DNA from 2 places in the Streptomyces sp. NPDC001513 genome. Region 2 is predicted to be linked to the other one. Evidence: riboswitches for the same ligand, from Rfam matches in the RefSeq annotation. Region 2 holds a riboswitch; the other holds the start of a gene.

Region 1 (4,405 bases), on a different contig from region 2:
AGCGGGTCACCGAGCGTACGCAGGGCCTGGGCGGCCAGGCCGGTAGCGAAGGCGCTGCCGACCGTCGTGTACGAGGCGGCGGGCAGCGACCCGGTCGGGGCCTGAGCCTTCTTCAGGTACGCGCGGCCCTTCTCCACGACGGGGTCGTGACCGCCGGCCCGCTTGAGGGCCAGGGTCATCAGCCCGGTGGCGCCCGCCTCGCTGTCGCACCAGTCGCCGGCGCGGAGCAGCATGCTGCTGAATCCGCCGTCCTCGCACTGGAACGCGGTCATCCGGGCCACGGCGTCGGCGGGCGGTGTGACACCGCCGTTCACCAGGGCGATCACGGCCAGGGCCTGGCCCTCGGCCTGGTAGGGGGTGCGGAAGTCGCCCTTGGTCATGCAGCCGGGGACCGGCTCGGGGGCTTCGACGCCGCTGGTGCAGACGTACTTCACGAGGTCGCCGAGCAGGTCGCGCCCGCCGAAGGCGCGGGGGTCCTTGCCGGTGGCCTCGGCGACGAGCGCGAGCCGGGCCGCGGCGGTGGCGTCCGGGGCCTGGTCCTTGCCGGCCGGGTACGCGTACGCCTCCGTGTGCGCGGGGGTGGCGAGGAAGGCGGCGGCCTTCTGCGCGGCCGGACTCTTCGGGTCGACCGCGGCCAGGGCGTAGATCACCTCGGTGGTCGCCGGGTAGTCCGTATCGGTGGAGTCCGCCTTGAGGACGCGCTCGCCTTCGATCAGCTTCCCGGTCAGCCAGCGGGTGGCGGCGGGGAGATCGACCGCGCCCGGCGGTACGTCCGGCGGCTTCGGGCCGGTGGGGTCCGGCTTGGGGCCCCCGCCGCCGGCCCGCACGTCGTCGGGGGAGAAGGTGGGCTTGCCGGAGGTGCCGCCGACATCGGTCCCGCCGAACACCCAGGCGTCCACGTCACCGGGCTTCGGCGCGCGGGACTTCGCGCCGAGGGAGCTGTAGGTCCACTTCTGGTCGCCGGGCGAGGCGTGCCAGTACGACCAGTAGGCGGTGGCCTTCGGGGTGAGGACGCAGTCCTCCTTGTCCGGAGTGGGGTACTCCGTCCCGGAGTTGAAGGTGCCGAACCCGAGGCGGCAGATGAAGGCGTCACCGTCGTGCTGGGTGCCGACCGTGGTGAACCCGGCCGTGTGCAGCAGCTCGTAGCCCGTCGTGAGGGTGGTGTCGCAGCCCCGCTCGACCTTGCCGCCGAAGGGACCGAAGTCGACGGCCACGACCGCGCCGGTGGTCGCCGTGCACTGCTCGATGGGGTCGGCGTTCGCCGAGGTGGGCGCCGTGAGGAACGCCACCCCCGCACCGAGGGTCAGGAACGCCGCGGTCGCCAGGGACAGCAGCCGCCGTCTGGTGTGCGTACGCCGTTCGTCCCGCTGTTCGGTCCCCACCGCGGCCCTCGTCTCTGCCGGGCGGCTGCGTGCGTGGCGATGCGCCCCCCGGCACGGCTGGGCCCGCGGGGAGCGGTGACGACCACGCCGTAGTCCGCGACGGCGTTCTCCGTACAGATGACTGCACACCAGGTGTTCCGACTCGCCCGGCGGGTGCCGGGCCTACGGTTGCGGGTCAGCGCCGGACTTCGACCGGCTTCCCCTGGTGCTGAGTTCTTGTCAGCGGAGTGCAACACGGGCCGAGGCAGGGCGTCAAGGTGGCGTGTGTCTCACCGCATCCCGTCGTTCGCATCCCTGTTGGGACGGCTGGCGGACCCCTGATCACTCGGGTAGCGTCCAGGGCTGCCACATGGGGGAACCTGGTGAGAATCCGGGGCTGACGCGCAGCGGTGTGGGACGGCGGGGGCCGTTCCCGAGCCCGAATGCCCACGCGGCAAACGCAGCACCGAGAAGCCGTACCACGCGTTCCGGACGGCGGCCTCCGCCATGTCCGCCCGCGTCCCAACGGGCCGGGACGGAGCAGGGACCGGCCGGCGTCCGCCGATTCCAGGAGCAGGCCATGTCCCGTCCCCGTACCTCCCGCCGTCTCGCGCTCGCGGTGCCCGCCGCGTTCGGCGCCTTCGCCCTCACCGCGCTGCCCGCCTTCGCGACCTCGACGCCCGCGCAGATCGCCACGTCCAAGACCAACGGCGTCGCCTACCTCAAGTCCCTGCAGGCGGCCGATGGTTCGTACGCCGGCGCGGGTCTGTCCAACGAGTGGGCGTTCAGCGCCTTCGCCGCGGCCGGTACGGCGGTCGTCGACGTCGCCCCGGGCGGTGACACGACGAAGAACGCCCGAACCGTCTACCGCAACCTGATCGCCACGTCCGGCTGGCCGTCCGCCACCCCGGTCGTCACCGACTACGAGCGCGGCACGCTGAACGCGTACGCGGCGGGCGTCGACCCGGCGCGCGTCTCGGACTCGAGAAACCTCATAGCGAACGTCTACTCCTACTGGCAGACCGCCGAGGCGGGCTACTTCGGACCGTCCGGCAACTTCAACGGCACCGTCTTCGCGGCCCTTTCGCTCGGCGGCGCCAAGACCCAGGCGGGCGGCACCCGGATCCCGCAGGCGCTGACCGACTCGATCGTCACCCGCATCCGCGCCAACCAGCACAACGACGGCGGCTGGACCTTCAGCAAGGCCGAGGGCAACCCCACGGCCCTGGCCGCCGCGGGCGACGTCGACATGACCGGTGCGGCGATGGCGGCCCTCTGCGTCTCGGGCGTCCCCAACACCGACGCCGACGTGGTCCAGGCGAAGAACTTCCTCAAGGGCAGGCTCGCCACCACCGGCGCCTTCAACTCCATGTACGGCGTCAACACCAGCTCCAACGGCTGGGGCGTCGCCGGGCTCAACGCCTGCGGCATCAACCCGCAGACCGGTGACTTCCTCACCGCCTCCAACAAGACCCCGATCGACTTCCTGCTCGCCAACCAGTACAACCCGGGGGGCGGCTTCAAGTACAAGCCGGCCGACACCACCCCGTCCCCCTACTCCTCCATCGACTCCCTGCGCGCCGTCGCCGGGGGCGGCTTCACCGCCGCCCCGCCGGTCCCGGTGACCCCCGGCGCCCCGCAGTGGGTCGCCCAGTCCACCTTCACCGCCGGTACGGCCACCAAGCTGGCCCTCACCGTCGACGACGGCGCCGGCGGCCTGAAGGTCTGCTCCGTGGCCTTCACCCCGACCGGTACGACCACCACCCTCGGGGACGTCCTGAACGCGGCCACCACCGCGGCCACCCCGGCCGGCTGCGTCACCAGCGTGACCCCCTCGTCGGGCACCGGCACGATCACCGCCGTCAACGGCAAGGCCAACAGCGGCTCCAACACCTGGAAGGTCAGCGTCGACGGCTCCGCCTTCGCCGGCGCCGTCCGCAACAAGGTGATCAACGTGGGCGACACCATCGCCCTGCGCTGGGGCGCCTGACCCCTCCCGGGTGCGTGGCCCCGTACGGAGCCACGCACCCGGCGTCAGTCGGCCCGCAAGGCCGCGGGGAAGGCCGCCGGAGAGCGCTGCTAGGCGAGGGCTTCGAAGGAGGCGACCAGGTCGGCGGGGGAGGGCAGCGCGGATATCTCGGCCTGGGTGGTGGCGGCGGCCTTGCGCAGGTCGTCGTCGGTGAGGAGCCGGCCGAGCAGGTCGGCGTCCACGCTGTCGCCGCTCGCGCGCAGGGCGAAGCCCAGGCCCGTCGCGGCGTCGACGTTGATGAAGTGGTCGGCGCCCTGCGGGAGGATCAGCTGGGGGACGCCCCGGGCGGCGGCGGTGAGCATCGTGCCGGAGCCGCCGTGGTGCACGACCGCGTCGGCGGAGTCCAGCAGCTGGGCCAGCGGCACCCAGGGCAGGGGGCGGACATTGGCGGGGAGGGTGCCGAGCGGGCTCAGGTCGGTGTCGCCCACGGCGAGCAGGAACTCGGCGTCGACGGAGGCGGCTTCGGCGATCACCCGGCTGATCGGGTCGACGCCCGCGAAGGTGGTCACCACCGTACCGAGGGTGACGGCGATCCGGGGCCGGGAGCCCCGGGCCACGAGATCGCCGGGCACCGTGCCGCCGCCGTTGTACGGCACGTAGCGGACGCGCAGGCCCGTGCCGTCCCCGCCGAGGGAAGCGGGTACGACGTCGACGACGGTACGGGTCGCCGGGCCTTCGAGCTCACGGGTCCGGTACTCGTCCACCAGGACGCCGGCGAGCCGGCCGACCATGCCGAGCCCGGACAGCACGCCGAAGTTGTGCACCACGGCGGGTATGCCGAGGGCCGCCGAGACCAGGGGTGCGGCGGCCTGGAAGGAGTCGTGGACGATGAGGTCCGGCTGCCAGGCGGTGGCGAGCGCGAGCAGGCCGTCGATGGTGACCCGGCTGTGTTCCGCGAAACCGACTGTGGCCCGCCGCTGGATGTCCTCCGGGCTCCTGCCTTCCGTGAGGAACTGCGGCTCGGTGTCGTCCGAGGCGCGCCGGAAGGCCTCCGTCAGCGTCGAGCCGTCGCCGA
Region 2 (4,405 bases):
GCGCCAGATCGACGCCGGCCACGGCCCGTACTTCTACCTCCCCAAGCTGGAGAACCGGTACGAGGCCCGGCTCTGGAACGACATCTTCCTGTTCGCCCAGGATCTGTTGGGCATCCCGCGGGGCACGGTCCGGGCGACCGTCCTGATCGAGACGATCACCGCCGCGTTCGAGATGGAGGAGATCCTCCACGAGCTGCGCGCACACAGCGCCGGACTGAACGCGGGCCGCTGGGACTACCTCTTCAGCCTGATCAAGACCTTCGGCCACCGCACCGACTTCCAGCTCCCGGACCGGGCCAAGGTCACCATGACCGCCCCCTTCATGCGGGCGTACACCGAACTGCTCGTCCGTACCTGCCACAAGCGGGGCGCCCACGCCATCGGCGGCATGGCCGCCCACGTGCCGAGCAAGGACGCCGAGGCCAACACGGCCGCCCTCGCCAAGGTCCGGCTCGACAAGGAGCGCGAGGCCGAGGACGGCTTCGACGGCTCCTGGGTCGCCCACCCCGGACTCGTCCCCGTCTGCCGTGAGGTCTTCGACGGGGTGCTGGGGGAGCGGCCGAACCAGCTGGAGCGGACGCGCGAGGACGTCGAGGTCGCCGCCGCCGACCTGCTGTCGGTCCGCCGGATCGCCGCTCCGCCGAGCTCCGAAGGCATCCGCTCCAACGTGGCCGTGGCCCTGCGCTACTTCGACGCCTGGCTGCGCGGCAGCGGCGCCGTCGCCCTGAACGGCCTGATGGAGGACGCCGCCACCGCCGAGATCGCGCGCGTGCAGATCTGGCAGTGGCTCCGCCACGACCGCGTCGACCGGCGCACCCTCACCGACCTCCTCGACGCCGAGTGCGCCGCCCTGGAGGCCGAGGACCCGCAGGCCCTGGTCCTCGAAGCCCGCGAGGTCTTCGTCGACACCGCGCTGTCGGTGCAGCTGCCCGCCTTCTTCACCCCCGAGGCCTACACCCGTCACCTGGTCCGCACCACCGCCGCGCAGGTGACCGCGTGAGCGCCCCGGCACAGCAGTCGGCCCGCCTCCTGCGCGTCGGAGTCGTCGGCGGCGGACAGATGGGAGCCGGCATCGCCGAGGTCTGCGCCCGCGCCGGCCTCGACACCGTCGTGGCCGAGGCCGATGCCACCGCGGCCCGCGCCGCCCGCGAGCGGGTGGCCGTCTCCCTCGAACGCGCCGTCCAGCGCGGCAGGCTGGACCGGTTCACCGCCGAGGACGCACTGGCCCGGCTGGTGTTCACCGGAGACCTGGACGACCTCGCCGACCGGCAGCTGGTCATCGAGGCCGTCACCGAGAACCCCGAGGCCAAGACCGAGATCTTCACCGCCCTCGACAAGATCGTCGAGGACCCCGAAGCCATCCTCGCGACCAATACCTCCGCCATCCCGATCATGCGGCTGGGCATGGCCACCGGCCGCGCCGACCGGGTCGTGGGACTCCACTTCTTCAACCCCGTCCCCGTCCTGCCCCTGGTCGAGGTGGTCTCCTCCCTCCACACGTCGGCGGACACCCTGGCCGCGGTCGAGTCCTTCGCCCGGGAATCCCTGGGCAAGACCACCGTCCGCTCTCAGGACCGGGCCGGCTTCGTCGTCAACGCCCTGCTCGTCCCGTACCTGCTCGCCGCCATCCGGATGGCCGAATCCGGGTTCGCGAGCGCCGCCGACGTGGACGCGGGCATGGAGCTCGGGTGCGCCCACCCGATGGGCCCGCTCAAGCTCGCCGACCTGATCGGCCTGGACACCGTCGCGGCCATCGCGGAATCCCTGTACGCCGAGTTCAAGGAGCCGCTCTACGCCCCGCCCCCGCTGCTCCAGCGGATGGTCCAGGCGGGGCTGCTGGGCCGCAAGAGCGGCCGCGGGTTCCACACGTACGACCGGGGCTGATGAGGGACCCGGTGGTGCCGCTGCGGGGTTGAGGGACCCCCGGCGGCACGGACAAGGAGCGCGGAGCGGCCCGGTGAGCCGCTCCGCGCTCCTGTCGTGGGGCTCCGTCAGAAGGAGGTCCAGGTGAAGGCCACCTTGTCGCCGGCCTTCAGCTTGAACTGGCAGCCGCCGACCGGGGTCGGGGTGCCGTTGACCGATATGCTCCAGTAGGCCGAGCCGCCGCCGCTGACGTTCTTGATGGAGTCCACGGAGAAGTCGTCGAAGGACGCGTACCAGGTGCCGTCCCAGCCGAAGTAGTTCCGGCGCGCGGCGTCGTCGAGCGCGGCCGTCGGGGTGGGCACGGCCGTCGGGTTCGCGGCCCCGTTGGTGCCGTCGCACTTGTGCGTGCCACCGGTCGCCGTGGTGACGTCGTGCCCCTTGGTGTTGACCTTCCCCTTGAACAGCAGCCCGTCGGGGCCCTGCACGGTGAGGGACACGTTGACCGCTCTGTTCGTGTTCGGGGCGGCCTTGGCGTGCGCGACGGCCGGCGCCGTGGCGAGGGCGAGACCGAGGGCCGCCGTGGTGATCAGGGCGCGGCGGGCGAGAGTCTGGCGCATGAAGTGCCTTCCTGGCGTGCATCGGGGTCGTGCGCCGCGGCCCCGATCGCCTCGGGCACACCGCGCCCCCGGGCCCGGGGAAGCGGACACAGGTGATCGGTGAGCCTGGGGCTCAGGGCTTCGTGCTGCAGACCGTGACAGTGAGAAGCCGTACGCACCGCACGCTGGGTGGTCCGACTCACGGCGCGGAGGCGCCGCTCACGGTTGCAGGTCAGCGCCGGAATCACACCGGCTTTCCCCAGTCGCGCAGGCATTCAGTTGGACGTCAGGCATGTACCTGACCAGAGGCATCGTAGGGGCAGCCGTCCCCGTCCCACCAGCACTCACCGGTACTCGTCGGCACCGCACCCGCACGCATCGGCACCCCGCCCGTACGCACGGACGCCCCGCGGCCCCGCCGACCGACCCGGTCGGCGCGCGCGAAGGAGGGCGTTCTGGGATGGTGGATCACACGAAGCCACACCGAGGAGCCGACATGTCCGGACAGTTCGAGGCGAGCGTCGAGATCGACCGGCCGGTCGAGGAGGTCTTCGCCTACCTCGCCGACGGGCGCAACGACCCCGATTTCAGCCCGCGCGTCCAGCAGATCACCAGGATCCCGGAGGGCCCCACGGCCCTCGGCACGGTCTTCCGCAGCACCGTCAAGGACGCCGGGATGAAGACCGCCCGCGAGTTCCGCATCGACGGCTTCGACCCACCGCGCCTGATCCGCTGGACGGAGCAGAGCAAGAACCTCGTCACCGCGGAGGGCGGCTACGACCTCGAAGCCCTCCCGGACGGCCGCACCCGGGTCCGGATCTTCAACACCCTGCACGGCCACGGCATCGGCAAGCTGCTCGTGGGACTCGCGGCGGGCGCCGCACGCAAGGACGCCCCCGACTTCGGCCGCCGTATCAAGGCGGCCGCGGAGGCGTCCCCCACGAACCGGTAGCCGTCCGCCGAGCCGTCTGCCGCCGGTCTCAGGCCGGGCGTCGGGCAGCTGTCAGGCCGGTGTCAGAACCGTCCGGGCCCGGACGGGATCGGCAGCGGCTTCGACGGGGCCAGGGACCCGCGCTGCTGCGCACCGCTCGGCGGGTTCTGGCAGGTCACGTCCTCGGCGGGCAGCTTGCCCGTGGTCAGGTACGCGTGGACCGGCGCGTTGGCGCAGGAGGTGGGGTCGGCGAGGTACACGCCGTGGCCCTCACCGCCGGCCGCCAGCACCATCCGCGAGCCCTTGAGCGCGCGGTGCAGGCCCTGGCCGCTGACGAGCGGGGTCTGTGAGTCCCACTCGTTCTGCACGGTCAGCACGTTCGCCTTCTTGTTCATGGGCGTGGCCGCCTCGATCGGCCGGTCCCAGAAGGCGCACGGCTTGATGTTGGACGCGAAGTCCCCGTACAGCGGGTACCGGGCCTTGTCCTTCGCCGCGTCCCGCTCGTACTGCTCGGTGTAGCGCGGCCAGCTGCCCGTGTCCCCGCACACCACGGCCCAGAACACGGCGGTGCCGTTGTCCGAGGCGGGCTCGGCCGCCTCGCCGCCGGTCAGCAGCCGCTTCAGCTTCGTCAGGGTCATGCCCTCGGGCAGCGGCCTGCCCTCGGACGCGGCCTTCAGGGCGGCGATCAGGGGAGTGGCCTGCGCCGGGTAGAAGAACACCCCGCGCGCGGCACGGATCATGTCCCCGTCGACCTTCATGCCCTCAAGGTCGAGGGGCTCCTTGTCGGCGCGCGCCACCAGCCCCCAGAACGTCTCGGACACGGCCTTCGGGCTGTCGCCCAGCCCGTACTCCGCGGACCGCTGCGCCGCCCACTGCGTCCACCGCGCGAAGGCGGGTTCGGCCTCGGTGGCCCAGACCTGGATCATGCCGCGCCAGATCCGCTGCGGGTCCACGCCGCTGTCGAGCACGAAGCGGTCCGTGCGGTCCGGGAACATCTGCGTGTACACCGCTGCGA

Evidence for each region. Region 2 has a riboswitch for cobalamin ahead of ACFYZ4_RS04655 (DUF4430 domain-containing protein). Riboswitches for the same ligand answer to the same signal wherever they lie in the genome.
Region 1: it holds a riboswitch for cobalamin, as region 2 does, so the genes downstream of both, ACFYZ4_RS32205 (hypothetical protein) here and ACFYZ4_RS04655 (DUF4430 domain-containing protein) in region 2, are expected to answer to the same signal.

The regions. Positions count from the first base shown of each region.
Region 1 is NZ_JBIAVU010000016.1:214,289-218,693, forward strand. Features, by position in the region: gene ACFYZ4_RS32200 (prenyltransferase/squalene oxidase repeat-containing protein) at 1-1,382, opposite strand, end outside; cobalamin riboswitch at 1,492-1,629, opposite strand; cobalamin riboswitch at 1,698-1,831, shown strand; gene ACFYZ4_RS32205 (hypothetical protein) at 1,942-3,351, shown strand; gene ACFYZ4_RS32210 (nucleotide disphospho-sugar-binding domain-containing protein) at 3,441-4,405, opposite strand, start outside.
Region 2 is NZ_JBIAVU010000002.1:208,674-213,078, reverse strand. Features, by position in the region: gene aceB (malate synthase A) at 1-1,000, shown strand, start outside; gene ACFYZ4_RS04660 (3-hydroxybutyryl-CoA dehydrogenase) at 997-1,884, shown strand; gene ACFYZ4_RS04655 (DUF4430 domain-containing protein) at 1,992-2,480, opposite strand; cobalamin riboswitch at 2,626-2,769, opposite strand; gene ACFYZ4_RS04650 (SRPBCC family protein) at 2,956-3,411, shown strand; gene ACFYZ4_RS04645 (alpha/beta hydrolase) at 3,474-4,405, opposite strand, start outside.